Regions from separate parts of the Shewanella sp. DAU305 genome, predicted to be linked through region 1. Evidence: predicted binding sites of a transcription regulator. Region 1 holds the regulator's gene; each other region holds the start of a gene.

Region 1 (7,442 bases):
AGCACTTGTCCGTGGTCAGGCGTTAATTGGCCGCCGATCAACTTTAACAGGGTCGTTTTGCCTATGCCGCTCGGCCCCATGATCGCCGTCACCTTGCCCCTTGGAATGGACAGGCTAATATCTTCATATATCACACGCTGACCGCGGCTAAACCCCAAATTACGGATCTCAACCAACGGCGTTTGTTCTTGAGTCATGCTTGATTCCGACATTTGCAAAAGAGGTGATCCTAGTCTTCCTAGACTGACCAATCGAAGAGCCGCAAATTGTACGTAATTGCGCTTTAACCTACAACCGAATCGACACTATCGCCCTGCGATACTTTCAATTTGCCTCATTTACAGCGAAAATGCGCCCTAAGTTTTCACTCTGCACAGGTAAAATGTTACTTAATGTTTTCAACCTAGTTGCAGAATTGGCGATATTGGCTAATTCGTTCGCACTTAGCTCGCTCTTCGTCCAATTTTAGGTGCAATGAGTCGATATACGAGTGTGAAATAGAGGCATCCCGTGCGGTAATACCCGCCGCGATACGGGATAAATGCATTGAAATAAACGACAAAGACGATGATATTGCTCAAGACCTTCGGCCGCTAAACAGGTTATTGTGCATGAATAGCTGCCGCAGCTGAACTTGACGAGTCGGATCAATCGCTCTAGCCTGCCGCAATTGTTTTGTTGCTTTAGGGAATTCACCACAACAAGACATAAGCTAAATCGTCTGAAAACAAACTAAAACTTGGCAGAAAGCCTATTACATATCATCTTTATCGCGTACCAAATTGTGCTATTCCAATCCCATCAATGGGGCGACAAAGACAATGCAAAAAGAGAGATAGACATGGTAGACAAATCACAACTGCGCCAATGGGGCTGTAAAGTTATCGACATTGAAAAGTCAGCCCTAGACAATCTTTATCAATATGTTGATTCGGCTGAATTTGCAGAAGCTTGCGAGTTGATCCTTAACTGCACAGGCAAAGTGATTGTCATGGGAATGGGCAAGTCGGGCCATATCGGCAATAAGATTTCTGCCACCCTCGCTAGCACAGGAACGCCCGCATTTTTTGTGCATCCGGGTGAAGCCAGCCACGGCGATCTCGGTGTATTAGCCGATAACGATGTGATTTTAGCGATTTCAAATTCCGGTGAGTCGAGCGAAATCCTCACCTTAATGCCCGTCATCCAACGTATGGGCGTGCCCGTTATCGCGGTAACAGGCAAACCCGAATCGAATATGGCGCGCTTATCTAAAGTACATTTATGTATTGAAGTCCCAGAAGAGGCTTGCCCACTTGGACTCGCGCCAACGTCGAGCACCACAGCGACCTTAGTGATGGGCGATGCGATTGCCATTGCGCTGCTACAAGCGAAAGGCTTTACCCGTGATGACTTTGCTATGTCCCATCCTGGCGGTGCTTTAGGACGCAAGTTATTGTTAAAAGTCTGCGATGTCATGCATAGCGGTGATGACTTACCGCTCGTTAACCACGATATTTGCATCACAGAAGCCCTGTACGAAATCTCCAAAAAAGGCTTAGGCATGACGGCGATTATCGATGATCAGCGCAAGCTGGTTGGTATCTTCACCGATGGTGATTTACGCCGCGTTATCGATGCCGAAGTAAATCTACGCACTACGCCCATCGCCGATGTGATGACCCGTAACTGCGTGACCATCACCGACGGTGTGTTGGCCGCCCAAGCGCTGCAAGTGATGGACTCAAAAAACATCAACGGATTAATTGTTATAGATAAAGACCGCCATCCAATCGGCGCTCTTAACATGCTAGACATGGTTAAAGCAGGAGTCATTTAATGCCACAGCAAGGATTTTACGGCCCAATCAGTGATGATGTGTGGCAACGCGCGCAAAAGATTAAACTGTTGATCTGTGACGTCGACGGGGTGTTTTCCGATGGTCGTATTTACCTAAGCAATAGCGGCGAAGAGCTAAAAGCCTTCCACACCCGCGACGGCTATGGCGTGCGCTCGATACTCACCAGCGGTTTTAATCTTGCGGTTATCACTGGACGTCAATCCAAAATCGTTGAAAACCGTATGACGGCGCTCGGCGTAACTCATATTTATCAAGGCGTAGACAATAAGTTCGAGCCCTATGAAGCATTGCTCGCACTCTATGGTGTTACCCCAGAAGAAGTGGCTTATATCGGTGATGATATTGTCGATCTGCCAGTGATGAATGTCGTCGGTTTAGCAGTCAGCGTAGCCGATGGTCATCCCTATGTTCGTCAGCACGCCCACTTTGTGACTACGCTCAATGGCGGCCACGGTGCCTTGCGTGAACTCACAGATCTATTGCTACTCAGTCAAAATAAATTCACTTCGGCCCATGGAATGAGTATATGAGTCGTGTGACACTCGCGATTATCGCTTTTTTTGGAACGGCATTAGTGCTTTATTGGCAAGTGCAGAACAAACACAGCGGTGATACCGATAACAGAGTAAAAGATCAAAATACCCCAGATTTCATCGTTGAAGATCTGCGCAGTGTTGAGTTCAATGAACAAGGGCTAGTCAATAGCCGTGTGACGGCGAAACACATGGAACATTATGATTCAACGAATCAAACTTACTTTACTCAACCTGTTTATCTTGTTTATCCAGACCAAGGTAAAGCACAATGGCAACTCAGAGCAGATCAGGGCAAGCTAAACAAGGAAACGGGCAAGGTTGTATTAGAAAACAATGTTATTATTGATGCCATTAGCCCAGAAGAACCGATCCAGACCTTGTCCACCAGTTATCTGGAACTCGATCTCAATACGATGATAATGACCTCTGACCGCACCATTTACGTCACAGGGAAAGATTTTAATATTCAAGGCCAAGGCCTTTATGCCGACCTCAACGCGCAAGAAGTGCAATTGACCAGTCAGGTAGTAGGAACATATGAAGCAAAATAACGTATTACTTGCCAGCCTAATGCTAATAATGAGCATGAGCGCCTTTGCTAAAGTCGACGACCTGAAACAGGAAGTCAAAATCAAGGCTGTGAGCCAAACGGCAGATATCAAAAACAACCAGATCATCTTCTTTGGTCCGGTTGAAGTCACCCAAGGTTCGATTAAAATCCATGCAGATCAACTGCGTGCATTTTCTGCCGAAGGTGAAAATAGCAAAATTTTAGTGGCCACTGGCAACCCTGCGACGTACAGCCAAGTGTTAGACGATGGCCGTCCAGCCTCGGCGAGCGCGAAAGAAATTCGTTACGATATGGCGAGCCGCACCCTGACACTTAAAGGTTTAGCCTCGTTAGATCAAGCGGGCAGCCAAGTGACGGGTAATTTAATCCGCTACAACATCATCCAGCAAAAATTGATTGCCGAGAGTACCGGCAGTGGCGACGATCGCGTGATCACTATCATTCAGCCAGAAAGCTATCAAGATGATGCCAAACCAGACGCGCCAGCAGAAAAACCTGTGAAAAAGCAGGACTCTAAATGACCCAAATCACCCTAAGAGCACAAAATCTGGCGAAGAGTTACAAGAGTCGCCAAGTGGTTAAAGACGTTAGTCTGACGGTAAAAACCGGTCAGGTCGTTGGCCTACTCGGCCCGAACGGCGCGGGTAAAACTACCACCTTTTACATGGTCGTCGGTCTGGTTAAGAGCGATAAAGGCCACATCTTTATCGACGATGATGATTTAACCGCAGATCCTATGCACCTGCGTGCCCGCAAAGGTATAGGTTACTTGCCGCAGGAAGCCAGTATCTTCCGTAAACTGACCGTCCATGACAACATCATGGCCGTGCTGCAAACGCGTAAAGAATTAAAAAAAGAGCAAAGGGAAGAAGAGCTAGAACATCTGCTTGAAGAGTTCCACATCACCCACATCCGTGACAGCCAAGGCATGTCATTGTCGGGCGGTGAACGTCGCCGTGTCGAAATTGCGCGGGCGTTAGCAGCAAATCCTAAGTTCATTTTGCTCGATGAACCCTTTGCTGGTGTCGATCCGATTTCGGTTATCGACATTAAAAAGATTATCGAACAGCTCAAAAGTCGTGGCCTTGGCGTGTTGATCACAGACCACAATGTCCGTGAGACATTAGATGTGTGTGAACATGCCTATATCGTGAGTCACGGAAACTTGATTGCCGAAGGAACACCCGCAGAGATCTTAGACAATCAGCAAGTTAGGGCTGTGTACTTAGGTGAACAATTCAGGCTATAGTTAATCAACCGGAGCCAATGCAGGTAATTTATGCCACCATTGGACTCCACTCAAGATGATAACAAGCGACCTCATCCAACAATAATAACGTAGGGATCAGCGGTAACATGAAAGCGTCACTCCAGCTCAAACTGGGTCAACAGTTAACCATGACGCCACAATTACAACAGGCCATACGTCTGTTGCAACTGTCGTCATTAGAACTGCAGCAAGAGATCCAGCAAGCCTTAGATTCTAATCCCCTTCTCGAGCTGGAAGAGGATCAATTCGACGCCACTAAAGACCCTGTAAACCAAACGCTATCCGATACGGATTTCAGTGAATCAAGCACCCTGCCGCCAGAAAAAGACAGCTCCACCATAGATACGGCAGAGTCGCTCACGAAAGAGTCCATGCCCGACGAACTCCCCATGGACACCACATGGGATGAAGTGTTCACCGCCTCTCCCAATTCTGGCCCCGGCGGCAGTCGTGAAGACGATATGCCCTTCCAAGGTGAGACCATTGAAGGCTTGTATGAACACTTAGAATGGCAAAAAAACCTCACGCCGTTTTCTGAAACCGATTTAGCCATTGCCACCGCCATTATTGATGCCATCGACGATCAAGGCTATCTCACCCAAAGCACTGACGAAATCCTCGAAGCCATGGGCAATTCGGAGGTCGAGCTCGACGAAGTCGAAGCCGTACTCAAGCGCATTCAACATTTTGATCCCATTGGTGTTGCCGCCCGCGATTTAAGTGAATGCCTGTTGATCCAACTGTCGCATTTCGCCGCTGACACGCCCAACCTAGAAAACGCCCGCATGCTGATCAAAGATCATTTAGATCTGATCGCCGCCCGCGACTTTAGGTTGTTGATGCGTAAGACTAAATTAAAAGAGGATGAATTAAGGGACGGCATAGCGCTTATCCAAACCCTCAATCCCCGCCCAGGTTTATTGATTACGCCCAACGATGACGAATACGTCATCCCGGATGTGTCAGTGTCGAAAAAAAATGGCCGCTGGGTGGTCGAGCTTAATCCTGACTGCATGCCAAAAATCAATGTAAACCAACATTATGCCTCGATGGCGCGCAGCACTAAAAGCCAAGCCGATAGCCAATTTATTCGTGGTCATCTGCAAGAGGCTAAATGGTTTATCAAAAGCCTAGAAAGCCGTAACGACACTTTACTTAAAGTTGCGAACTGTATCGTCCAATATCAGCAAGGTTTCTTTGAATACGGTGAAGAAGCCATGAAACCTATGGTGCTGAACGATATTGCCGAAGCGGTAGAAATGCATGAGTCGACCATCTCACGGGTGACGACACAGAAATACATGCATACCCCTAAGGGACTTTTTGAACTAAAATACTTCTTCTCTAGCCACGTCGGTACTGACGATGGTGGGGAGTGCTCATCCACAGCAATCAGAGCCTTCATTAAGAAACTGGTTGCAGCGGAAAACCAGAAAAAACCATTGAGCGACAGTAAGATGGCACAACTTCTGGCAGAACAAGGGATCAACGTAGCCCGCAGAACCATTGCGAAGTACCGAGAGGCTATGCTCATTCCGCCTTCTAATCAGCGTAAAAGTTTATAACCTACAGTGGATATCGGAGGACGTTTCTATGCAAATAAACCTGAGTGGACACCATGTCGAAATTACCGAATCGTTACGTGCATATGTAGAAGAAAAGTTTTCAAAACTTGAACGCCATTTCGAACAGATCAATAATGTGCACGTTGTGCTCAATGTCGAGAAAATGCAACAGATTGCCGAAGCGAGAATAAATCTTATCGGTGGTGAAGTTTTTGCTACTTCAGAGCATGCTGACATGTATGCCGCTATAGACGCCCTGATTGACAAGCTTGATCGTCAGGTTATTAAACACAAAGAGAAGTTAACAAAACACTAATAATGGAACTTTGTACCATACTGCGGCCGGAGTGCACTACCTGCGCCACTCCGGGCAGCAAGAAAAAGGTACTGGAACTCATCAGCGACTTAGTCGCTGCCCAGTACCCGACCCTCTCATCTCAAGAGATATTCGAAAGCCTAGTGGCGCGCGAAAAGATGGGGAGCACAGGTATAGGTAACGGCATCGCCATTCCACATGGTCGACTAGCCGATATAGATCAGCCCATTGCCATACTCATTAAGTGTGAAGAGCCGATAGCATTCGATGCTATCGATAAGCAACCTGTTGATATTTTATTTGCACTACTGGTGCCTGCAGACCAATGTCAGCAGCACTTAAGTACCTTGTCTTGCATGGCCGAAAAGCTGAGCGACAAGCAAATATTAAAGCAATTACGCAAGACGCATGATGAAACGGAACTCTATCAGGTAATCACTGGATGAAACTGGTCATAGTGTCGGGCCGCTCAGGCTCAGGCAAATCTGTCGCCCTAAGGGTACTCGAAGATCTCGGCTATTATTGTGTCGATAACCTTCCCTTGCCCTTAATCGGCACTTTGCTTGAGCAACTCAAAGGCAGTAACGATCTCGTCGCCATCAGTGTCGACGTGCGTAACTTGCCTGAGCAGGATAAAGTCTTAGTGAAGCAACTAGCGAGCCTGCCTCCTGATACTGAGTTAACCAGCTTCTTCCTCAATTCCAGCGATAAAATTCTGCTTAAGCGTTACAGCGAGACCCGCCGTTTGCATCCTTTGTCGAAGAGCCAAGTCTCTTTGCAAGAAGCGATAAAGCTGGAAGGGAAACTGCTCGAGCCTATGTCAAAACTGGTCGATCACTACATAGATACGTCGAATCTGAATATCTATGATTTAAGCGATCAAGTGAGACAAATTCTGCTCGGCAGCGTCGATAAAGAGTTAGTGATTAACTTCGAGTCCTTTGGCTTTAAGCACGGTATGCCAACCGAAGCCGACTTTATGTTTGATGTACGCTTTCTGCCTAACCCACACTGGGAACTGGCGCTGCGTCCATTGACAGGCTTAGATGAGCCCGTGGCTGAGTTCTTAAATCGTCAACCACTCGTGAATAAGTTCATCTGGCAAATCGAAAATTTACTGGAAACTTGGCTGCCACATCTCGAGCGCAACAATCGCAGTTATTTAACTGTGGCGATTGGCTGCACGGGTGGGCAACACAGATCGGTTTACGTCGCAGAGCAATTGGCTAAACGCTTTAGTAACGGTAAACATAAAGTTTATGCCCGTCATCGAGAGCTCAATAATGCCAAAGCTTGAACGTCAGATCACCATCTGTAACAAACTGGGATTACATGCCCGTGCCG
Region 2 (7,442 bases), 2.4 Mb from region 1:
ATCATCCTGCAGATCAAAATGACAATGTCATTCGCTTGGCTTATTGCCGAGGAGTGCAAGATGTCGAACGTTTTTTAAGTGACCAACGAACGATTTGGAACGCCCATCTTGGACAAGCAGACGGCATGCTTGGCGGTTGTGTCGCCCGCAGTCTAAAACAGAGTGACTACTTCATCGTTATGACGCGCTGGGCGTCGAACCCAGCTCATGAAAATTACGTAAAAACCGTTCTGCCAACCCTTAAAAAGCAAGTGTTACCTGAAAGCTATATTGAAAATATGTCGGGTTGTTTAGTGCAGGAAGAATGCTTATGGGAAGTCGTTCCTAGTAATGACTCAAGCGTGCCAGCAAGATGTATCAACCATCCTCTTCAGTTATTTCCTGATAAGGCACAAACACTTTAAGGGATGCGGGTTGGACTTCAATAGTGAGATCTGCGGGTTCAAAGATTTCGCCATCAATCACATATTTACACTTGGGCTGACTACTAATATTCACTTTTTTCGCATGGGCGTGGTGGACTTTGGTCGCGGTAGAAGGCGCATTAGGTAGCTTTGAATGTGTGTCTTTATTACCTTCTTTTACCCATCCAGCAATGGCTAATTCGGCCAGACTAAGGAGCTGTTCCTTGGGTTCATCCCCTGAATCTAGCCAGGTAATATCGAGCAGGCCATCTGTCATGTTTGGCTCGCCATCGCCCTGCGCTAATACGCTGGTAAACGGGGCTGCATTGGCAACAATGAGGCTATGGGTGGTCAATGTTGTGGGCTCGGCATCATCTAAGCTGAGCTGTACGGTTAAAGTGATATCGGCATTGACGGCGCGCCATAAACCATCGAGGTAGGCAAACTGGCCGAGGGCATTTTTACGTTCACGGTTGGCAGATTCAATCATCTGCTGTTCAAAGCCTATCCCCACAAGTAACAAGACTAATTGTTCATTACAACGAGCTGTATCAATGGCTTGGTAATGCCCTTGGATAATATTGTCCAGCGCCTGAGAGACAGGAATGAGCTTACTGCCTAAACCAAATAGCGCGTGGCTGAGGGCGTTAGTCGTGCCTAACGGAATGATCCCTAAGTCGATGTCAGTGTTCACTATTTCCGATGCTACCTCTGTCACTGTGCCATCGCCACCACAGGCAATAATGATATCTGCGCCGCTATTGCGGGCTTTTTTGGCGAAGGTATTTGCGGTGATATTTTCGGTAGTGAGTTTTAACGTTAGGTCAAAATAGGCTTTTAGTTCGTCTTGGATTTGCTCGCCATATTGTTGCCATTTGCCGCCGCCGGAGACAGGGTTAGCGATAATCCACGCCACTTTATGGATGTTGATTTTGCCTTGCTTGAGCATGTGTTCAAGGGCACGTAATTGCCATTTGTTTAAGCCCGCGGTTTTGCGGACTTGTTTAATTTGTTGTAATACTTCGGCGAAGTTACGCTGTTTATCTTTACAGACTAAATAGGCGGCGAGCACCAGTACTGAACGGCCGCGCCCCATAGCACAGTGGATCAGCACCTGTTTATTGGCGCGCACTTGGCGATGCAACCAGTTAACGGCTTGATTGAGCTGGGCGCTGGTCGGCACGCTATGGTCGAGGATGGGAATGTTTAAATACTCGATATGATCTTCAAACTGCGACCAATCTAAGCCATCAAATTCGGCGGTCACATCAAGAATTGCGGTGATCTTATTGGCTTTGATTTTCTCCAGATCCGCAGAAAATAATCGGCAGCCGAGATACAACTGCTCATCTATCTTTTGCATCGACGGCACTGAGTCGCGTTTTCTCGCCCAATGGTTATACAGCCGGCTACCCAATAGAAACGGAATAAAGCCCCAGCGAATATACCAAGGGATAGTGCCATCTTGGCGCTTTCTAAAGATGCTGGCGAGATTAAACCAATAGGCTGAACCGACTAAAAATAGCGACAGGCTCGTCCAAGCCCAAATAAAGGTGAGCAGGGGAGACGTGCCCGTTACCGCAAAATAGGCTAGCAGTACGGCACCTGCTAAGTAGAAATATTTGATGTGGATTTTGCTTAGCATACGCGCCCTCCAATGCTGTTCATTTGATTTTACCGCTGGCTGACTGCATCGGTGAATCGCGTCGTTGAAATCAGGTTCTAACGCAAGTTTAAATTAGGTGCTAACTCAAAAGGGTGGCAGTAGACGAGTCTATTGCCACCTTAAAATGAGGTTTGTTTAGCACTTAGTATCTTTAGCTTTAACACCTTCTTTGACTTCTTCACAGGCATCTTCGATGGCATTACCTGTATCTGTCATCACTTCATCAATTTTTTCACCCGCGTCTTCGGCTTTGTTATCGCTACAAGCGGTTAAACCGAGGGCGAGTAATAATGCCAGTGAAGCGCTTGTCATCAGAGTAAATGGTTTCATATACATCTCCTTTTTAAAAAATAATTAAAGTCGCGGTGACTTACCTCTAAAGGCATTAACCAGCAGGGAAATCACTAATAACACAATAAAGATTAAGAAAATGATTTTCGCTATGCCCGCCGCTGCGCCAGCTATCCCAGTAAATCCTAATAGGCCTGCAATAACAGCAACAACCAGAAATACTAATGTCCAACCTAACATATGAACCTCCTGCCCTTGTCTTAATCCTTCGCATGACCGTTTGTGTCATTTGTAAGGTAACGGCTAATGGTTATTTCTAGATTGCGAACATAATGCCAACTTTGCATATTTTAATTAGTTTATTGATTTTAAATGAAATTTAATTTATTAGTTTTAAGTGGGCGCGAATGTACTAAACGTAGTACAGGCAATTTTTACCTAAGCTTCGGTAAGAGTTTCAGCCTAATATTGGGATTTGAGACGTTGGAGCAAAGCCTTGTTTGAAGGTCGGGGAGCTGAGATTGATGACAAATGAAACAGAATAAAAAGCCGACACTGTTAATCAATTAATCCAATAACTAATCAGTGTAGGCTTGAGTATCCTTTGGTTTTTTAACGCCAAGCAATCGCTATGATTAAAAACACGCGGCACTCAATGATTGCAGCCATTAAAACCTCCTTGTTCTATGTGCCGCCATGCGAGTGTGCTGGATGCGAGCGAGTGCAGCAGTGCAAATCGGATGGAGTCATTACTTGCCAATATGTTGAAATTAATCAGCAAGCTATCTCCGTCAATCAAGATGTACTTTGATGTACTTTGGTAAGCTTTTTAGGCTTGCCGAATCAAGCTGGTCACATCCGCTAGCATATACCTCTCCTAAGCTTGGCAGTTTGGCCAGAGGCGTGAGATTGGACACTTGGGTGTGGGATATATCAAGGTCTTTTAGCCCTATTAATTTTTTTAATGGCGTTAGGTCTGTGATAGAAGTGTTGGCTACCTCTAAATTCCATAATTTAGGCATGTTGGCCAAAGGGGTCAAGTCAGATATCTGAGTATTATTTAGCCTGAGCAGTCTAAGCTGAGTTAATTTCGCTAGCGACGCCAAGTCTGTGACATCAGTATTGCTGCAAATCAGATAACGTATATTAGTCAAATTGGCCATTGGTGATAAATTGGTCACTTTAGTGCCGTGGAGCACAAGAGTATTTAGTTGTCGCAGTCCCGCCAATGGCGTCAGTTCGGAGACTTGAGTGTATCCCATATAAAGAGCATAAAGCTTTGATAGCCCTAATAGGGACGTTAAATCTGCCACGGTAGTGCCCGAAAAAGAAAGCCATTCAAGTTCGGTTAGCTGGGCTAAGGGTGATAAGTCTGAGACTTGTGTGTCATTAAATTTGAGAGTGTTCAGTTGGTTTAAATTTTCTAATTGATGCAAGTTGTTCACTTGTGTACGGCTTAAATCCAAGTTTTTCAAGTAGGTCCAAAGTTTAAGCGGCCGTAGATCGGCCGATTGTAAGCCGCTTAAATTGAGACTCGCTGCATTCTCATGTCCACAACGTGCGAAAGCGACCGCTATCGCCTTGCGGCTCAAACTCTCTTCGTTATCATAATCGCGGCAAAGCTCGGGCCACAGGCTATAGATGGATGCTGAACCATCAAACTGTCCTTCGGTGAAATTATGTATCCACAGCTCAGTGACTTGCTGCTGGCGGTAGTTGGGGGAGAGCTTAACCGCAGGGTTGAGGATGATTTTACTCAGCAGATGCAGCGCATGATCCACCTTATCTCCGAATATGTCATCTCTGTCGGGGAATTTTTCAGTAAGCTGCTCAACTGTACCAAACAGCTTGTCGATAAATTGGCTGTGTTGCTGACGGCTATTGCCGTTTTGGGAATAGTCTTCAAACACCAACTGCCAGCATTCGAACCAGCTTTGGCTATTACAACTTAAGGTCAGGGAGTCGACCAACGTTGAATTACAGCTCAACTGTGACCATTGCCCACTAATAAAGTGGGCGGCAAAATATTCCTGAAAAGACAAGTGACTGAAGGCAAATACTGCCTCGTGCCCTTGCTTGGCATCCTGACCCCTGTCGATCAAAAAGCCAGTACGGCGCTTGATATAATCGATCAAGCTTTTGGCGGTTTGTTGGCATTTGTCTTTATCTTCATAGACTTCTTCTAGCTCTTTAGCGAAGAATCTTGTCAGTTCACTTTCTGTAAGGCTGGTGACGCGGCCAACCTCATTATCAAAATAGAGCTTTTCAATTTGAACACTGTTGTTGCCAGTTTTACCTAATAATTCACTCAGCTTGCCTAACTGCATCGCATAGGCCAGTTTCGCCAGCCAGTTGCGTATGTCGGTATAGTCGAAATCTTCGCTGTCGATAAAGTTATTTTTTATGCCTCTGGCCCTGTCCATGCTAACCAAATAGGTCTCGATGATTTTCTGGTAGAGTTCTGCCCGACCATTAGGCAGGCGACCACGGCGTTGTTGAATAAAGCTGATCATATTCAGCAGTACAGGGGTGCGCGATAAGTTATTGAGCGCATCGTTACCGTCAAAAGCGGCCTGTAGATCGTCGATAAACTGCGCTTGTGCATCGCTAGTGTTTACATAAATGTGGCACCATTTCTGGCTGAACTGGAGTCGCTGCTCATTATTGAGTGGCTGGATATAATAGAGCCCAAAGTCATGCAGTTGGGATGCATCAGTCTTACGCTTAAGTCTGTTTGGATTAGCTAGCTTAGGGTTAAGCCCATCTTTAGCCTGAATATCAAGTTCATCTACCTCATTCAATTCGTGTAAATCTAGTGGCTGATTTTTATCAATATTGGCAAAGGGCCAAAGCAAGGATGCATCGAAACCAACAACCCGCGCGGTCATAATGCATCGGCATGATGGATATTGGCTAAACAGAGTTGCTAGAGTTTGCCCCAGATTCAGCATTTCCTGCTTGCCGATTTCATCCAACCCGTCGACCAACAGTAAGACCTGACCATTGACCATGACCTCAGTGAGCTTATCTAGATCCAACAGTTCACCAAGGGAGCCTAAATAACTCTTAAGATTGGCGATAAACTGCTCTGCGTTGACGGACGTCGTGAGAAAGGCACGAAAATCCCTCACCCTTAAAAGGATTGGCAGTAAGGGCCCCATAGCCTGTTGCACATAGTTACTTCTATGATGGGCTAGACTTATTGCCAGCCAATGCAGAAAAGTCGTTTTGCCAATACCTGGATCACCTAATATAAATTGGCGCGGTTTTGCTGCTAACAGCTTGGCTAGACTGATGTTGTCTTTGGCCTGCAGCGTTTGCTGCGCAGTATCGAAGTTTTTGGCGCTGGTGGCACTGGTGCCAAAGCTTGGTAGCACGAAGAGATCATCGATAAAGGCACTGTCTTGATCTGTATCGGCATCATCATCCAATAGAGCTAGGCCTTGATTATTCAGGCAACCATAATAGTCTGCTAATTGGCGGCAATAGCGGTCAAATCCTTCACGGTAAAGGTCAATAAATTTGCTTTTATCCGAGGGCTCAAATTCGGGGAAATACTTCATATTATTCGGTCTCTGCGCCTGCGGGAGTGGGGGTATTATAGGATTGGATAAGTTTATGCAGGTAATCTCCCCAAACAGGTAAGTTACCATTTGCTTCTATTTCTGTTAGTAAACTAGCGAAGCGAAATTCGGTGATTTTATTGGGATGAATAAATGCGCCCCGTGCCTCGGTATTCGAACTTGTAAGATGTTTAAAGGCGGGTATTTTAGACTGAACTCGTGATGAACAAAATTCAGCAACATCATTAATTGACTCAGGGTTAACGCTGAGCATCTCGTATATTTCTCTGTAACTCACATAAGCGCTGGCGAGAAACAGCAGGGATTGAGCATGGTATTGAGTTTGCGCTTCGCCGTTGGTTTTGCTGATAAATGCTGCCAAACGATTACAGATCATTTTCAGGCGCCGAGGATTCGCTGGCAGATAATTTTGCCGCTCGAGTTCAAGCTGTATTTCTGCAATGATGCCTGCATAAGATCGGTGCACTTCTGTGAACATTCTATTCAGATTTTTTTCAACAAAGTCAGCAATTTGCTTTTTGTCTGCAATAGGTAATCTGTGAGCATCTTGGCATAGTTTTTCTAGATATTCTGTTGCATCGTGATTCGATACATCTTGTATATTGCCCGTATTTCGTAGTTGAGCGTGTTCGAGCTTAAAGCTGGCTTCCAACTGCGCAGGATCGATAGCAATAATGAAAATACAGTTTTCTAAGTTGAGGTGAACCTTGATGCCCTCAAGCAGTTTTTTGGCTGTTGCCGCATCGCAGCGATCAAGATCATCGATAAAAATAATACATTTTCTATCTGTGTTAGGTATATCAGCCAAGTCTGTCAGTAAGTGATCTATGGCGGTGCTGAGTGCATTGTTTATCTGATCGGTTGAGAGTTGGCTCAGCAGATTATCTTTCTCGTATTTATCGCCGATAGATTGGATCTTATCTAGGCCAGAAACCATTCCTGCACTGAGAGTCTTGATCACGCCATCAAACACGCTAAGACCCGCGACCATACTGACGCTTGCAATTTTTCCTGCTTCGTCAAATAGTTTCCTTTTTTGGCTAAAGGACTGACGCATAGTATGCATAAGGGCGATAATGGGCTGGGGCTCATGTTGATAGCGCCATGCTTCGAACCATACGCCATGGTAATGCGGGGTAGCATCGTTAGAGGTAGGAACCGCTTCACCCTTTATCGAAGGTGGATTCTCACCGAATAACTGTTTATACAACTGTGCTAAAACGCTGGTTTTACCGCTGCCCCAATAACCTGTAATAGCGATGGTTTTAGGTGCCTGACTCTGACGTATCTCTTCAGCGATACCTTCAACAAAAGTAGTGTAAAGGCCGAAGTCGTCGGTTAAGACGGGCAAGTCGTTTAAGCTTTGATGAGCCATGCGGTATCCATATCCTAGCAGTACATACAATTCGATTAACGAGTCGGTATCTTACGGTGTTTTCCCTTTAGATTCTATTGGCTTGTTAGTCAGGCTTGACCGTATGCGGATGGTCACAGTGA
Region 3 (7,442 bases), 780 kb from region 1:
TCATCCAATGGCGGATGCGGACGGCTTTATTTATAAACCGAATGTTAATGTCATGGAAGAAATGGCAGATATGATTTCTGCTTCGCGCTCATATCAAATGAATGTTCAGGTCGCTGAAGCAGCTAAGTCTATGCTGCAACAAACACTTGGGATGGGTAAATAACATGTGTTACTTAGGAGGTAAGCTGTGAGCCTCATTAATCAAATTAACCAAGCATCGGCGCAGACGGCTCAAAATAAGAGTCAGTCAAATGCTGTTACGACCAATTCATCAACCAGCTCAACGGGCAATCCGTTTCTTGATGGCATACGTCTGCCAAAAGATTCGATTGTACCGGAAGCGAAAAGCCAACAGTTAACCCAAGATGATTTTTTCTCGTTATTAAGCCAACAGTTATCGATGCAGGACCCTTTTAAGCCTGTTGACAACGATCAAATGATTGCGCAGATGGCATCATTTTCGACGGTTGATGGTATCGGCAAGTTAAATGATGAAATTGTTAACTTAAACAGTGTCATGACGTCGAGCCAAGCACTGCAGGCATCGGGACTCGTTGGTCGTAAGGTATTGATTCCAACCGATACAGGCAATATTTCAGCAGAAAGCCCAACGATGAAAGGTGTGGTCAGTACCCCTGATAAAATTCCAGAGATTACTGTGCGTATCGAAGATGAGAAGGGCCAAGTTGTCACAACCTTTAAAGTCGATGGTAGCGATGGTGGTAACGTCGATGTGAACTGGGATGGTTTAGATAAGAATGGCCTGCCTGTGGTCGCAGGTAACTATACGATTAAGGCGAGTGGTTTAGTGGATGGGAAATCCCAAGAGCTGCCCGTTTCAACCTATGCTCATGTGAGTAGCGTTTCTTTAGGGACGGCCAGTACCGGCGCCATTCTTAACTTGAGAGGCGGTATGGGGATCAAGTTAACCGACGTATTAGCTGTGTCTGAAACTTAAGTTCACACAAAAATAAGTTTTTACAGAATCCGAATTGGGCGTTTGTCGCCCGCAATTGAATTGAGTCAAATGTAGAGGTGAATTATGTCGTTTAACATTGCATTGAGTGGCATTGCTGCCGCACAGAAAGATTTAAACACCACGGCGAACAACATTGCGAATGCGAACACCATTGGCTTTAAAGAATCCCGTGCTGAATTTGCGGATGTTTACGCTAATTCTATTTTTTCAAATTCCAAAACAGCTGTCGGTGGTGGTGTCGCAACGAGTCAGGTCGCCCAGCAATTCCATCAAGGCAGCTTACAGCTGACAAGTAACTCCCTTGATATGGCAATTAAAGGCGGTGGCTTCTTTGTCACTGCCTCTGAGATCGGCAGTCTTGACCATTCGTTTACTCGTGCAGGGGCATTTAAAGTCGATTCAAATAACTACATGGTTGATTCTGCTGGTAATTTTTTGCAGACGTTCCCTGTGGATAAAGATGGTAACTCGACATCGGTAAGTTTGACTACAGCTAAACCAGTGCAAATCCCTGATACTGCAGGTAGCCCAATAAAAACTGAAAATGTCAGTTTACAAATGAATCTAAATGCTAAGGAAAGTACCCTTGACCCTGCTGCATTCGATCCTCTAGACCCTAAGACATACAATAACGTTACCTCAATGACTATGTATGACTCACTCGGTGAGCCACACATCATGACAACCTATTTTGTTAAGCCTAATGATGCCTCTTATAATGGAGAGAGCAATTGGGTGGCCTATTACGCTATTGATGGTAAACAAGTCGATCTAGATGGTGCTGCAGGTACTTATCAAACGGATACTACGGGCGATGGTAATCCTGACTCAACCAGTACAGCGCAAACAACCGGCGGTTGGAAGGGCTCTGTACTCAAGTTCAATTCTGTTGGTGTCTATACCGGTAGTGATCCAGCGGTCGTTAAGACTGAGACTTTAGGTGTGGGTGGTGCAGGCGTTTTAGGTGCTGGAGCTGATGGCACTCAAGATTTAACAATCAAGTTTAATGCGCCAACTCAATATGCTGCTCCTTTTGCGGCAACAGAGTTAACACAAGACGGTACTACTGTTGGTCGTTTAACTAACGTTGAAATTGGTGCTGATGGTTTAATTACTGCAAGTTACTCGAACGGTTCAAGTGTGCCTTTAGCACGAGTTGCCTTGGTTCGATTTGCTAACGAACAAGGTTTAACACAAGTAGGTAATACGTCGTGGAAAGCCAGTTTGAATTCTGGTCCAGCTCTTGCTGGTGAGGCAAACAGTGGTACTTTTGGTAGCATCAGTTCATCGGCGTTAGAGCAATCGAACATCGATTTGACCACTGAACTGGTTGATTTAATTTCTGCGCAGCGTAATTTCCAAGCAAACTCTCGTACCCTTGAAGTGAACAACACGCTGCAACAAACCGTATTACAAATCCGCTAATCATTACATTGTATGACTAAGTGTTGCCGCCAGTGGCAACACTTAGCCTTTATCCTGCTGTCAATTCACTTCATTTCCCTATTCTTCAATTCTATCAGTAAATTAAAAGTCAATTTTGTTGGCATGATGCTTGCTTTGCTATTGTCATGTAGAAAATTTGACGGAGCAGTCTGTGGACAAATTCCTTTATGTCGCCATGAGTGGCGCCAAGCAAAATATGAATGAGCTGGCGCTCCGTGCGAACAACTTAGCCAACGCGAATACCGACGGTTTTAAATCCGATATGGCGCAAGCTCGCTCGATGCAAGCCTTCGGTGAAGGATTGCCGACAAGGGTGTTTGCGATGACAGAATCTCCGTCAGCAAATTTTCGCTCAGGTCCAATAAAAACGACTGGACGAGATCTCGATGTTGCCATTAAAGGCGACGGCTGGTTTGCCGTGCAGGCAAAAGATGGCAGTGAAGCCTATACCCGCTCTGGCAGTTTAAGTTTTGACTCCACAGGTTTATTACACAATGACAGGGGAAATCCTGTTATGGGTGATGCGGGTCCCATAGTGTTGCCACTTCCTATCGAGAAAGTTTCAATTTCTCAGGATGGCATTATTTCTGTGCGACCTCAGGGCGCTACCGCTGAAGTGGTGGAAGAAGTTGGTCGCTTGAAACTCGTTAATCCCGGCAATGCGCAGATGATGCGTGGTGAAGATGGATTATTTCGACAAATGTCAGGAGAACCAGCACCAGCCGATCCTTTCGTCGCAGTTGAAAGTGGCGCAGTGGAAGGCAGTAACGTAAATCCAGTCGATGAAATGGTGTCTTTGATTGACCTTCAGCGTCAGTTTGAATTGCAAGTCAAGATGATGAAAACCGCGGAAGAAAATGATCGCGCTTCATCTTCATTAATGCGTATTAGTTAGGAGATAGATTATGCATCCGGCGTTATGGATTAGTAAAACTGGCTTAGACGCACAGCAAACTGACATTGCAGTGATCTCGAACAACGTGGCGAACGCCAGCACTGTGGGTTACAAGAAAAGCCGCGCAGTATTTGAAGATTTGCTTTACCAAACAGTTAACCAAGCGGGCGGTGTCAGTTCTTCTAACACTAAGTTGCCTAATGGATTAAACATAGGCGCGGGTACCAAAGTCGTTGCCACACAGAAAATGTTTACCCAAGGCAACATGCTGACTACGGATAACTCATTGGATCTGATGATTGAAGGCCCAGGTTTTTTTGAAATTCAGCTACCCGATGGTACTGCAGCCTATACCCGAAATGGTCAGTTTACCTTAGACGATACGGGCCAGATTGTGACGCCAGGTTCTGGCTACGTGCTGCAACCCGCGATCACGATTCCTGACAATGCGACCAGTATTACCGTTTCCGCTGAGGGTGAAGTTTCAGTGAAAACCCCTGGTACTGCAGATAACCAAGTTGTGGGTCAGTTGACTATGACGGATTTTATTAATCCATCCGGTCTGGATCCTATGGGGCAAAACTTATACACGGAAACCGGTGCGAGTGGCACGCCAATTCAAGGTACTGCTTCGTTAGATGGCATGGGAGCGATTCGTCAAGGCGCCTTAGAAACCTCTAACGTTAACGTGACCGAAGAACTTGTGAACCTTATCGAAAGTCAGCGCATTTACGAGATGAACTCTAAAGTGATTTCAGCGGTAGATCAGATGCTGTCTTACGTGACTCAAAATTTATAGAGGCAAACATCATGGCTAGATATCTTGTGTTGGCCGTCGCGTTATTGCTTGCAGCTTGTAGCTCGACGCAAAAGAAACCCCTTGCGGATGATCCCTTTTATGCGCCGGTATACCCAGAGGCACCGCCGACAAAAATTGCCGCGACTGGTTCTATTTATCAAGACAGTCAAGCATCTAGCTTGTATTCGGACATACGTGCTCACAAAGTTGGCGACATTATCACTATCGTTTTGAAAGAGTCGACTCAAGCTAAGAAGAGTGCAGGCAATCAGATCAAAAAAGGCTCTGACATGAGCTTAGATCCTATCTTCGCCGGTGGTAGTAATATCTCCGTTGGCGGAGTGCCAATTGATTTACGTTATAAAGATAGCATGAACACTAAACGTGAATCGGATGCGGATCAGAGTAATAGTTTAGATGGCAGCATTTCGGCAAACGTGATGCAAGTGCTGAACAACGGCAGCTTAGTGATCCGCGGTGAAAAATGGATCTCAATTAACAATGGTGATGAGTTTATTCGCGTCACTGGTCTGGTTCGCTCGCAGGACATTAAACCCGATAACACTATCGATTCAACGCGAATGGCCAATGCCCGTATTCAATACAGTGGCACAGGTACTTTCGCAGATGCTCAAAAAGTGGGCTGGTTAAGCCAGTTCTTTATGAGCGACTGGTGGCCCTTCTAAGGAGTCGTATCATGAAATATAAACTGGTGTTAGCCGTTGCCCTGCTAGTGTTTTCTCTACCTAGTCAGGCTGAACGAATTAAAGATATTGCCAATGTGCAGGGCGTACGCAGTAACCAGTTGATCGGTTATGGCTTAGTGGTTGGTTTGCCGGGAACGGGTGAAAAAACCAGTTATACCGAACAAACCTTTATGACTATGCTGAAAAATTTCGGCATTAATCTTCCTGACAACGTCAAACCAAAGATTAAAAACGTCGCTGTGGTTGCCGTACATGCGGATATGCCTGCCTTTATAAAACCGGGTCAAGATCTTGACGTCACCGTATCTAGCTTAGGCGAAGCCAAAAGTTTACGCGGTGGCACATTATTGCAAACCTTTTTGAAAGGTGTTGACGGTAATGTGTATGCCATAGCCCAAGGCAGCTTAGTGGTTAGTGGTTTTAGTGCCGATGGTTTAGATGGTTCAAAGGTGATCCAAAATACTCCAACAGTTGGCCGTATACCCAATGGCGCGATTGTCGAGCGCAGTGTAGCGACCCCATTTTCAACTGGCGATTATTTGACGTTTAACTTACGTCGTTCTGATTTTTCTACCGCACAACGGATGGCCGATGCGATTAATGAGCTATTAGGCCCTGATATGGCGCGTCCTTTAGACGCGACATCTGTGCAGGTCAGTGCTCCGCGTGATGTATCACAACGGGTGTCTTTTTTAGCTACGCTTGAAAACCTCGATGTTATTCCCGCAGAAGAATCTGCCAAAGTGATCGTTAACTCACGCACTGGAACCATAGTGGTTGGGCAAAACGTGCGTTTACTCCCTGCGGCGATTACCCATGGCGGCATGACAGTCACGATTGCTGAGGCAACCCAGGTTTCACAGCCAAACGCCTTGGCCAATGGTCAAACAACCGTCACGAGCAATAGTACGATTACAGCGACAGAAAGTGACCGCCGTATGTTTATGTTTAATCCTGGCACTACGCTGGATGAGCTGGTTAGAGCGGTTAACTTGGTCGGTGCCGCCCCCTCAGATGTGTTAGCAATACTGGAAGCGTTAAAAGTGGCAGGAGCTTTGCATGGTGAACTTATCATCATCTAATTTCTGTCGGGAAAATCATGGAAAAGCTTTCAAGTTCATCACATTTTCTTGACCTGGGCGGATTAGATTCACTCCGCGCCCAGGCTCAGAAGGATGAGAAGGGCGCCTTGAAAAAGGTCGCCCAACAATTTGAAGGTATTTTCGTGCAAATGCTGATGAAAAGTATGCGCGATGCCAATGCGGTTTTTCAGTCTGATAGTCCTCTCAATAGCCAATACACTAAGTTTTACGAGCAGATGCGCGATCAGCAGTTATCGGTCGATTTATCTGACAAAGGGGTATTGGGCCTTGCCGATATGATGGTGCAGCAACTCTCCCCTGAAACCAGTCATTTCACGCCAGCATCGGTATTACGCGACGATGGCGGTATGAAAATGCTCCATGATGCTAAAGCGCTTAACGTGCCAATGCAGAGTGCAGTCGCGCCAGCGGCTGAATCCACAGTTGTTAACCATGGTGTCCCTGCTGCAATTGCTCGACCAATATTTGAGCCCGATAGAGCCATGGATGCAAACTCATCAATGGACATTGATACGCCTAATCGTTTACTGGCGATTGATACACCTAAGCCAAGCTGGAGCGAACAGTCACTTTCTGTCGTCGACCCCGTAATTAGCGGCCAAGTTTTGCCGACGGCCGCCTTTAGGGAAACCCAGAAGATAGTCCGCTTCGGTAGTCGCGAAGAGTTTTTGGCGACCTTGTACCCACATGCCGAAAAAGCGGCAAAAGCATTAGGCACTCAACCAGAAGTATTGTTGGCGCAATCGGCTCTTGAAACCGGCTGGGGACAAAAAATTGTTCGCGGCAATAACGGCGCGCCAAGTCATAACCTATTCAATATTAAAGCTGATCGCCGTTGGCAGGGCGATAAGGCGAACGTCAGCACCTTAGAATTCGAACACGGTGTGGCAGTGCAGCAAAAAGCCGACTTCCGTGTTTACAGTGACTTTGAGCATAGCTTCAACGATTTTGTGTCCTTCATTGCAGAAGGCGATCGTTATCAAGATGCGAAGAAAGTGGCGGCGTCCCCAACTCAGTTTATTCGAGCTTTGCAGGATGCGGGTTATGCCACAGATCCTAGATATGCTGAAAAAGTCATTAAAGTGATGCAGTCCATCAGTGAAGAGCTGAAATCAATTCTGCCAGGAGAAGACAAATGATGAACCTTACAACCCTGTTTGTTCATAGGAGTGTCAACTAATGGCCGTTGATCTGCTGAATATTGCGCGAACTGGGGTGCTTGCCTCCCAGTCGCAACTGGGTGTCACCAGTAATAACATTGCTAACGCCAATACCGCGGGTTATCACAGACAAGTGGCAACTCAGTCGACTCTAGAATCACAGCGTTTAGGCAATAGCTTTTATGGCACAGGAACTTACGTTAATGACGTTAAGCGAATCTACAATGACTATGCCGCAAGAGAGTTGCGGATTGGCCAAACAACGCTCAGTGCCGCCGAAGCCAGCTACGGTAAATTGAGTGAACTCGATCAGCTATTTTCACAAATAGGCAAAGTTGTGCCACAAAGCTTAA
Region 4 (7,442 bases), 1.6 Mb from region 1:
ACTAAACCAACTTTCCGAGGGCTTTAATGTGTCGGAATAGAGCGTATTTTCGAATTCGGTAATTTTATCCTGTGCGGCCTCACTGCCTGAGTTGGCGTAAAACATTAACCGATAGCTTTGCATCCTCAGCGACCCTGAGGCATTAATCGCCTTGGCGTCGCCTAAGCTGTAGGACAAATTGATGATAGCAAAAGTCGATAAACTACTAGAGAGCAGAATAAGTACTAACATTAATCCTAAGATTTTTGAGGTTAGACTACCTCGTTTCATTAATCCGCTGTTCATTTTGATGGCCGCTGTTATGGCACTTTGCAGTGGTTTTTACATTAGAAAATAATGTAATACATTAACAAAAGTATAGAAATGTGAACAACAACACCTTTACATTTTGATCTAGCGCAAACTTCAACCTAGATACCCCCTAAGAGGTATATTTTTAGCAGGGTTAAATCACTAAGTTTGACCATGGAGATGTCGTGATTTACAACAATAATGCAACACGGAGATGAGATGATGAAGAAGATGACAGGTAAGTCCTTTGCACTGAGTGCACTGGTTGCCGCCAGCTTCATGGCAGCGGGCGCAATGGCGAGTGATAAAACAGAGCCTCGCAACGAAGTTTATAAAGACAAATTTGCTAATCAATACGCTAGCTGGCATGACACAGATAAAAGCACTGAGAATACCGATGTGTTAGCCTCGGACCCGAGCTTAGTCGTGCTGTGGGCAGGTTATGGTTTTGCGAAAGATTACAACGCACCACGTGGCCACATGTATGCCATTACGGATGTGCGTAACACTCTGCGAACTGGCGCACCAGCCAACGCGGAAGATGGTCCAATGCCTATGGCTTGTTGGAGCTGTAAGAGCCCTGATGTACCTCGCTTAATTGAAGAGCAAGGTGAAGATGGTTACTTCAAAGGCAAATGGGCAAAAGGTGGCCCAGAAGTGGTGAACACCATAGGCTGCGGCGACTGCCATGAGAAAGGCACGCCTAAACTGCGTATCTCTCGCCCCTTTGCTGAACGTGGTATGGAAGCATTAGGTACACCGTTTGCCAAAGCGTCTAAAAAAGACAAGCAATCTATGGTCTGCGGTCAGTGTCACGTTGAATACTATTTCGAGAAAAAAGAAGGCAGAAAAGGTTTCGTTAAATTCCCTTGGGATATGGGCACAACCGTTGAGCAAATGGAAACCTATTACGACGGTATTGAGTTCTCCGACTGGACGCATGCGCTGTCTAAAACCCCTATGTTAAAAGCGCAGCACCCTGGTTATGAAACTTGGAAACTCGGTGTTCATGGTAAGAACGATGTGAGCTGTGTTGATTGTCACATGCCAAAAGTGACTAACGACAAAGGCCGTAAGTACACAGATCATAAAGTGGGTAACCCATTTGATCGTTTTGAAGAAACCTGCGCGACGTGCCACAGCCAAAGTAAAGAGTTCTTAGTCGGCCTGACCAACGAACGTAAAGCTAAAGTGAAAGAGCTAAAAGGCCGCGCCGAAGCGCAACTAGTGAAAGCGCACTTTGAAGCTGCAGCCGCTTGGAAAGCCGGTGCAACTGAAGCGGAAATGAAGCCAATTCTAACCGATATCCGTCATTCACAATGGCGTTGGGACTATGCGATTGCTTCACACGGCGCTGCTGCGCATGCCCCTGAAGAAGTCTTACGTATCCTAGGCACAGCGGTAGATAAAGCGGCAGATGCGCGGGTTAAATTAGCGCAACTGTTAGCGAAAAAAGGCATCACAGATCCTATCGCGATCCCTGATATTTCTACTAAAGCCAAGGCACAAGCCGCTTTAGGTATGGACATGGAAAAAATGAATGCAGAGAAAGAAGCATTTAAGAAAGACATGTTACCTAAGTGGGATGAAGAAGCGAAAAAACGCGAAGCCACTTATAAATAGTGTTTAACAAATTGTTTTTAACCTGAGCTAACCCCTCATGTAAGCAAAAGCCCTCGCTGACTCAGCGAGGGCTTTTTTATGGGAGTGAATGTCAACGTCATGCCTGAACCAAGGGCTGTTTACTTCATTAGAGCCAAGGAGTGAATTGCTATTTTATCAGTTTTAATAATGCCCTAAAGCGCTCGCCTTGGGCTTGATGTTGTAATTCAAATAATAGCGATTCCACGTTAGTTAATAAGGCGTCTCTGGTCGTCATCATCTGAATACCCAGTTGTTTATTATCGGCACTGCGTGACGAGACGCCATCTGCCACGAGATGCACCGAATATTGCTGTTCTATAAGGTCACAACAGGTTTGATAAACACACACATGGGTTTCAATGCCCGCCAGTATGACGTGTTTACGATTTGTCTTAGTGAGTGCCTGCGCAAACTCTTCACAGTGCCAACCGCTAAAATGTTGCTTGGCAATGGGGGAGCCGGTTTTCTCCAGCAAGGTTTGAAGCCCTGGACTGGTTGCTCCGAGTTTATCGGGTAGCTGTTCTAACCACAGTATGGGTATTTCAAATAATTGTGCACCTTGGATTAAGGTCTGTAGTTGTTGGTGCAGCTTGTCACTGTTATCCATGATTTGTGCAAGTTTTCCCTGCACATCGACGATAACGAGAACACATTCTTCGGGTTTTAACATCGGGCCTTCCTTCTGCGCTTGATGATTGTCTTAGTGATGATCTTCGCTTTTGTCTAAGAGCTTGTGCTGTGATGCTCAGATTTCATCTCGATTTACGCTTCCCCCAGTAGACCCCAATTTAACCTTGTTACCAATAGGCCTAAGGTCGAATAGCTGTTGCACTTAAACTGCTCACTAAAAGAGTGCGTTGCACTTGTTTGTGCTCGATCATGGTGCATTTTTAACCTTTGAAAATAACCTTGTTTAGTTAAAATTTAAAATAATCAGTAAGTTAAATTGTTGGCCTGATGATTGAATTACCTTTGATACAAGTTAATAACAATCGCGTTTTTTTGGAGGTCAGGATGAAACTAGTCAGCGCTATCATCAAGCCATTTAAGTTGGATGATGTCCGTGAAGCTATCGCCGGAATAGGTATTGAAGGCATGACGGTGACCGAAGTTAAAGGTTTTGGCCGTCAAAAAGGGCACACAGAGCTGTATCGTGGCGCCGAGTATCAGGTGGATTTTTTGCCAAAAGTAAAACTAGAAATTGCCACTAAGGCTGAAAATCTCGACATGTTGATTGAGGCCATTACCACTGCGGCCCATACGGGGAAAATTGGCGACGGTAAGATCTTCGTCGTCGACTTAGAACAAGCTATCCGTATCCGTACGGGTGAACTCGATACAGAAGCGCTATAAGGGGCTGACAATGGAAGAATTAACAAAATTAGGCGGCACAGTCACTGAACTACGCTTTGCACTCGATACCTTTTACTTTTTGATTTCTGGTGCGTTAGTTATGTGGATGGCGGCGGGATTCGCCATGTTAGAAGCGGGTTTAGTTCGCTCTAAAAACACCACGGAAATTTTAACTAAGAACGTTGTGTTGTACGCGATTGCCTGTGTGATGTATCTGCTGGTTGGCTACAACATCATGTATGTGGATAACACTGAAGGGGGTTGGTTGCCATCGATTGGTACCTTAATCGGTTCTCAATCATCAGATGCGAGCCATGCATTAGAATCTGACTTCTTCTTCCAAGTGGTGTTTGTGGCAACGGCGATGTCAATTGTCTCTGGCGCTGTGGCGGAACGGATGAAGTTATGGGCTTTCCTGTTCTTCTCTGTGGTGATGACAGCGGTTATCTATCCAGTAGAAGGGTATTGGACTTGGGGCCAAGGTTTTATCTCTAAACTGGGCTTTGTGGACTTTGCGGGTAGCGGTATTGTGCACATGACAGGTGCGACGGCTGCGATTGCGGGTGTGTTATTGCTCGGTGCACGTAAGGGTAAATATGGCCCTAACGGTCAAGTGAATCCTATCCCTGGCTCTAACTTGCCAATGGCAACCTTAGGTATGTTTATTCTGTGGATGGGCTGGTTTGGCTTCAACGGTGGCTCGCAATTAATGGTATCGGATGCGGCGAATGCGAGCTCAGTGGCAAAAGTGTTTGTTAATACCAATACTGCGGCGGCGTTCGGTGCTATCTCTGCGCTTATCGTATGTAAGATGATTTGGGGTAAAGCGGATTTAACCATGATACTCAACGGTATTCTGGCGGGTTTAGTGGCGATTACGGCAGATCCTCTTTCACCTTCACTGTTAATGGCGGGTGTGATTGGTTTAGTTGCGGGCGGCGTGGTGGTGTTCTCTATTGTGGGCTTAGATCGCATTAAGATCGACGATCCTGTGGGCGCGATTTCAGTACACGGCGTGGCGGGTTTCCTTGGGTTAATGTGTGTGCCATTATCCAACGCTGATGCGACTATTACTGGGCAGTTGACCGGTGCAGCCTTCATCTTTACTTGGGTATTCTGTTCATCCTTTGTGGTTTGGTATGCGATTAAGAAAACCATGGGGATCCGTGTGACTGAGGAAGAAGAATACAATGGTATGGATGCGTCTGATTGTGGTATCGATGCTTACCCAGAGTTTGTTACGGTTAAAAATGCTGGTTAAGTAAACTGGCGAATGAATGGTGATTCAACTTGATGCCTAGCGTGGATCGAGGGATAGTAAAGCAGAGCTTAGGCTCTGCTTTTTTATGGGGCTTGGTCATGGGTTAAGCTCAAGGCGGTTTAGAGTGGGGCTTAAGCAGGCTGCCGTGCATTACCTTACAGCATGATTTACCTACACTATTTACCTACAGTATTTACTGCATCAACAGAGGGGTGAACTATGAGCTTACATGCCACAGCTGTCGGTCAATTTACGCGACTCAGCCTTATCGTTATTGCTGGCTTGATATCAGTATCTGCCTTAGCAGGGGAAATCATAGTTAACCGCTCGAGTGAGCCTGTCGATGCCTTTGCTGTGCGTGATCAAGTGCTCAAGGATTTTGAGTGGCAGGAGTCGCTGCGTCGCCAGCAGCAGATCCAAATTCTGCAGGCTTTACCCTTAGGTTGTATTACTGTGATGAAGCCCTATCGCTATTTCACCTGTGGGGAACATAACTATCGGCCATACCATTACCAGCAGCGCGAATTATACATAGAGGTTGATCGACCTTCGCAGTAACTAACGTGCTAAATCACTTGCCGTTATTTTTTAACGATAGCGATTGTCATTTTTTGTAACCATTTTATGTCGTCTTTTTCGCCATTTGTAATAAGCTCAAATAGGAGCTAATGGTGTGGGAGGACATATGTCAAAACTATTCCGAGCCGTATACCTGAGTGCCATCATGGGCGCTGCACTCAGTCAGTTGTTCGCCTGTAGCTCGACGACCATCGAGCCTGATCCCTCTGATCTTGAGTCGCTACTTGCCGATTCACTGTTTTCCCCTATCGTCGATATTCCTTCAGTTGCGGATATTTTTTATTTGCCGCCAGAGGTGGTGACAGACGTAAAGCGTAGCTATGACAAATACACTTTTTCCCATAATAACGCCATGTTAGCCAACGAATGGTTAGCCAGTTATATCAATGCCAGCCAAACCAATAGCGCTAAAATTGATTTTCGCTACCAAGATAACCTGACCCAAATTGCCCGTGAAACCTACGCCCAAAGGGCAGGGAATTGCATGTCCTTAGTGGTCATGACTTCTGCGTTGGCGGATATATTGAATGTGGGCGCTGAGTATCAAGATATCGCTATTGAACCCGTATGGGACAAGCAAGGGGATTTCTATTTAATCAATGGTCATGTGAACTTACGCTTACTTCCGCCCGAGAATTTACATTCAGTCTATGTGTCATCCGCAGCAATCTTAGTGGACTTTATGCCTGAGCGCGCCCTACGAGGGTATGGTAAGACCCGAGTGAATAAGCAAACCTTGATCAGCATGTTTTACAATAACATGGCGGCAGAATCTTTAGTGAATGGCGATTTAGATAGGGCCTATGCCCTCATCAAAGCGGGTTTAAATGTCGGTCAGTTTGTCCCCTCACTCAATACGCTCGCCATTATTTATCGGCATAAAGGGGATGAGAAACGGGCCGAACAAGTGTATCGCTATGCGCTTAAGTTTGAGGCGAAAAATTTAACTACGCTTTATAACTTAGCTTTGATTTTAGGGGATCAGGGCCGGCTTGATGAATGGGCTGAAATCAATAAAGTGCTTGAATTAGCAAGGATACGTAATCCTTATTATTACTATGATATGGCGCAGCAAGCCTTCGATGAACATCAATACGACGAGGCTTTAGCATGGTATCAAAGGGCGTTGGCCAAAGCTGATTATCGGCATGAATTCTTCTTCGGTTTATCAAAAACCTATTGGGCGCTGGGGGATGAAAAGCGTGCCAAACTGAATATGGAAAAAGCGCTGGCTTTGAGCCGTGATGATTCAGAGCGTCATCGCTATCAAAACAAGTTACAAGTCATGCTGCACCATTAGTATTGGCCTGCTCTAGCATCCAGTTCTCTTGCGTAGAGAGCTGGATCAATTGCACTCATTCAAGCGTTTAGTCGTTAATACCTTAGCTGACAGGCATGGATAGCTCACTCGCCGCAAGCATTCCCCGCTTGCTTTTTATCCGCCATATTCGATTTTGTTCATTAAGGCTGTGAGTTAGTCAGCATATTTGAATTTTGATTTTTTTAAAATATATTAAAACAATAAGTTATATTTGATTTTTTGAAATGGAGACAACTTGGTTGCATTGGCGCTTGAGACTCGATAAATTGAACTCAGTATTGCAGTTGAGATCCCTTATCGCAGCGATAGAAATAGCCTAAAACACCAGAGTTGGAGCAGTAAAATTATGTATTACCAAAATGATGACGTTCGCATTAAAGAAGTAAAAGAGTTACTTCCTCCTATCGCGATTCTAGAACGATTTCCTGCTTCCGAAAAAGCCTCTGCGACTGTGTTTAATGCGCGAAATAGTATCCACAATATTCTGGCTAAGTCTGATGATCGCCTGTTAGTGGTAATTGGACCTTGTTCTATCCACGATCCCAAAGCGGCGTTGGAATATGGTCAGCGTCTGGTTGCGCTGCGTGAGCGTTATAAGGGTCAACTCGAAATCGTGATGCGAGTGTATTTTGAAAAGCCAAGAACCACAGTGGGTTGGAAGGGGCTTATCAACGATCCTTACATGGATAACAGCTTTAAACTCAACGATGGTTTACGCACTGCGCGTAAGTTATTGGTGGATTTGAACGACAGCGGCATGCCAACCGCGGGTGAGTTTCTTGATATGATCACCCCACAATATATGGCAGATTTAATGTGCTGGGGAGCCATTGGTGCCCGTACTACTGAATCACAAGTGCACAGAGAGTTAGCCTCGGGTCTTTCTTGTCCGGTCGGTTTTAAAAATGGGACCGATGGCACCATTAAAGTCGCTATCGATGCGATAGGTGCTGCGAATGCACCGCACCATTTTTTATCTGTGACTAAGTTGGG

Evidence for each region. Region 1 encodes sigma-54, which starts transcription at its own class of promoters, with help from an activator protein. Its sites were predicted from a motif close to GTTGGCACGNNNNTNGNNT; they were not measured.
Region 2: OX890_RS16040 (DUF1328 domain-containing protein) is a predicted target of sigma-54. The motif match lies at 2,683-2,701, and genes of this name have one in related genera.
Region 3: flgF (flagellar basal-body rod protein FlgF) is a predicted target of sigma-54. The motif match lies at 2,522-2,540, and genes of this name have one in related genera.
Region 4: OX890_RS19710 (P-II family nitrogen regulator) is a predicted target of sigma-54. The motif match lies at 2,884-2,902, and genes of this name have one in related genera.

The regions. Positions count from the first base shown of each region.
Region 1 is NZ_CP113808.1:1,252,264-1,259,705, reverse strand. Features, by position in the region: gene mlaF (phospholipid ABC transporter ATP-binding protein MlaF) at 1-197, opposite strand, end outside; gene OX890_RS05500 (KpsF/GutQ family sugar-phosphate isomerase) at 842-1,819, shown strand; gene kdsC (3-deoxy-manno-octulosonate-8-phosphatase KdsC) at 1,819-2,370, shown strand; gene lptC (LPS export ABC transporter periplasmic protein LptC) at 2,367-2,927, shown strand; gene lptA (lipopolysaccharide transport periplasmic protein LptA) at 2,914-3,468, shown strand; gene lptB (LPS export ABC transporter ATP-binding protein) at 3,465-4,196, shown strand; gene OX890_RS05475 (RNA polymerase factor sigma-54) at 4,304-5,782, shown strand; gene hpf (ribosome hibernation promoting factor) at 5,811-6,098, shown strand; gene ptsN (PTS IIA-like nitrogen regulatory protein PtsN) at 6,101-6,544, shown strand; gene rapZ (RNase adapter RapZ) at 6,541-7,395, shown strand; gene OX890_RS05455 (HPr family phosphocarrier protein) at 7,382-7,442, shown strand, end outside.
Region 2 is NZ_CP113808.1:3,801,677-3,809,118, reverse strand. Features, by position in the region: gene OX890_RS16055 (DUF4937 domain-containing protein) at 1-404, shown strand, start outside; gene OX890_RS16050 (diacylglycerol kinase family protein) at 358-2,049, opposite strand; gene OX890_RS16045 (hypothetical protein) at 2,206-2,400, opposite strand; gene OX890_RS16040 (DUF1328 domain-containing protein) at 2,425-2,601, opposite strand; gene OX890_RS16035 (leucine-rich repeat domain-containing protein) at 3,153-5,924, opposite strand; gene OX890_RS16030 (KAP family P-loop NTPase fold protein) at 5,926-7,320, opposite strand.
Region 3 is NZ_CP113808.1:2,031,441-2,038,882, forward strand. Features, by position in the region: gene flgC (flagellar basal body rod protein FlgC) at 1-163, shown strand, start outside; gene flgD (flagellar hook assembly protein FlgD) at 188-958, shown strand; gene flgE (flagellar hook protein FlgE) at 1,043-2,404, shown strand; gene flgF (flagellar basal-body rod protein FlgF) at 2,577-3,320, shown strand; gene flgG (flagellar basal-body rod protein FlgG) at 3,331-4,119, shown strand; gene flgH (flagellar basal body L-ring protein FlgH) at 4,131-4,805, shown strand; gene OX890_RS08655 (flagellar basal body P-ring protein FlgI) at 4,817-5,908, shown strand; gene flgJ (flagellar assembly peptidoglycan hydrolase FlgJ) at 5,926-7,068, shown strand; gene flgK (flagellar hook-associated protein FlgK) at 7,109-7,442, shown strand, end outside.
Region 4 is NZ_CP113808.1:4,630,782-4,638,223, reverse strand. Features, by position in the region: gene narQ (nitrate/nitrite two-component system sensor histidine kinase NarQ) at 1-285, opposite strand, end outside; gene nrfA (ammonia-forming nitrite reductase cytochrome c552 subunit) at 511-1,914, shown strand; gene OX890_RS19715 (hydrolase) at 2,063-2,605, opposite strand; gene OX890_RS19710 (P-II family nitrogen regulator) at 2,950-3,288, shown strand; gene OX890_RS19705 (ammonium transporter) at 3,299-4,549, shown strand; gene OX890_RS19700 (hypothetical protein) at 4,769-5,107, shown strand; gene OX890_RS19695 (tetratricopeptide repeat protein) at 5,235-6,428, shown strand; gene aroG (3-deoxy-7-phosphoheptulonate synthase AroG) at 6,796-7,442, shown strand, end outside.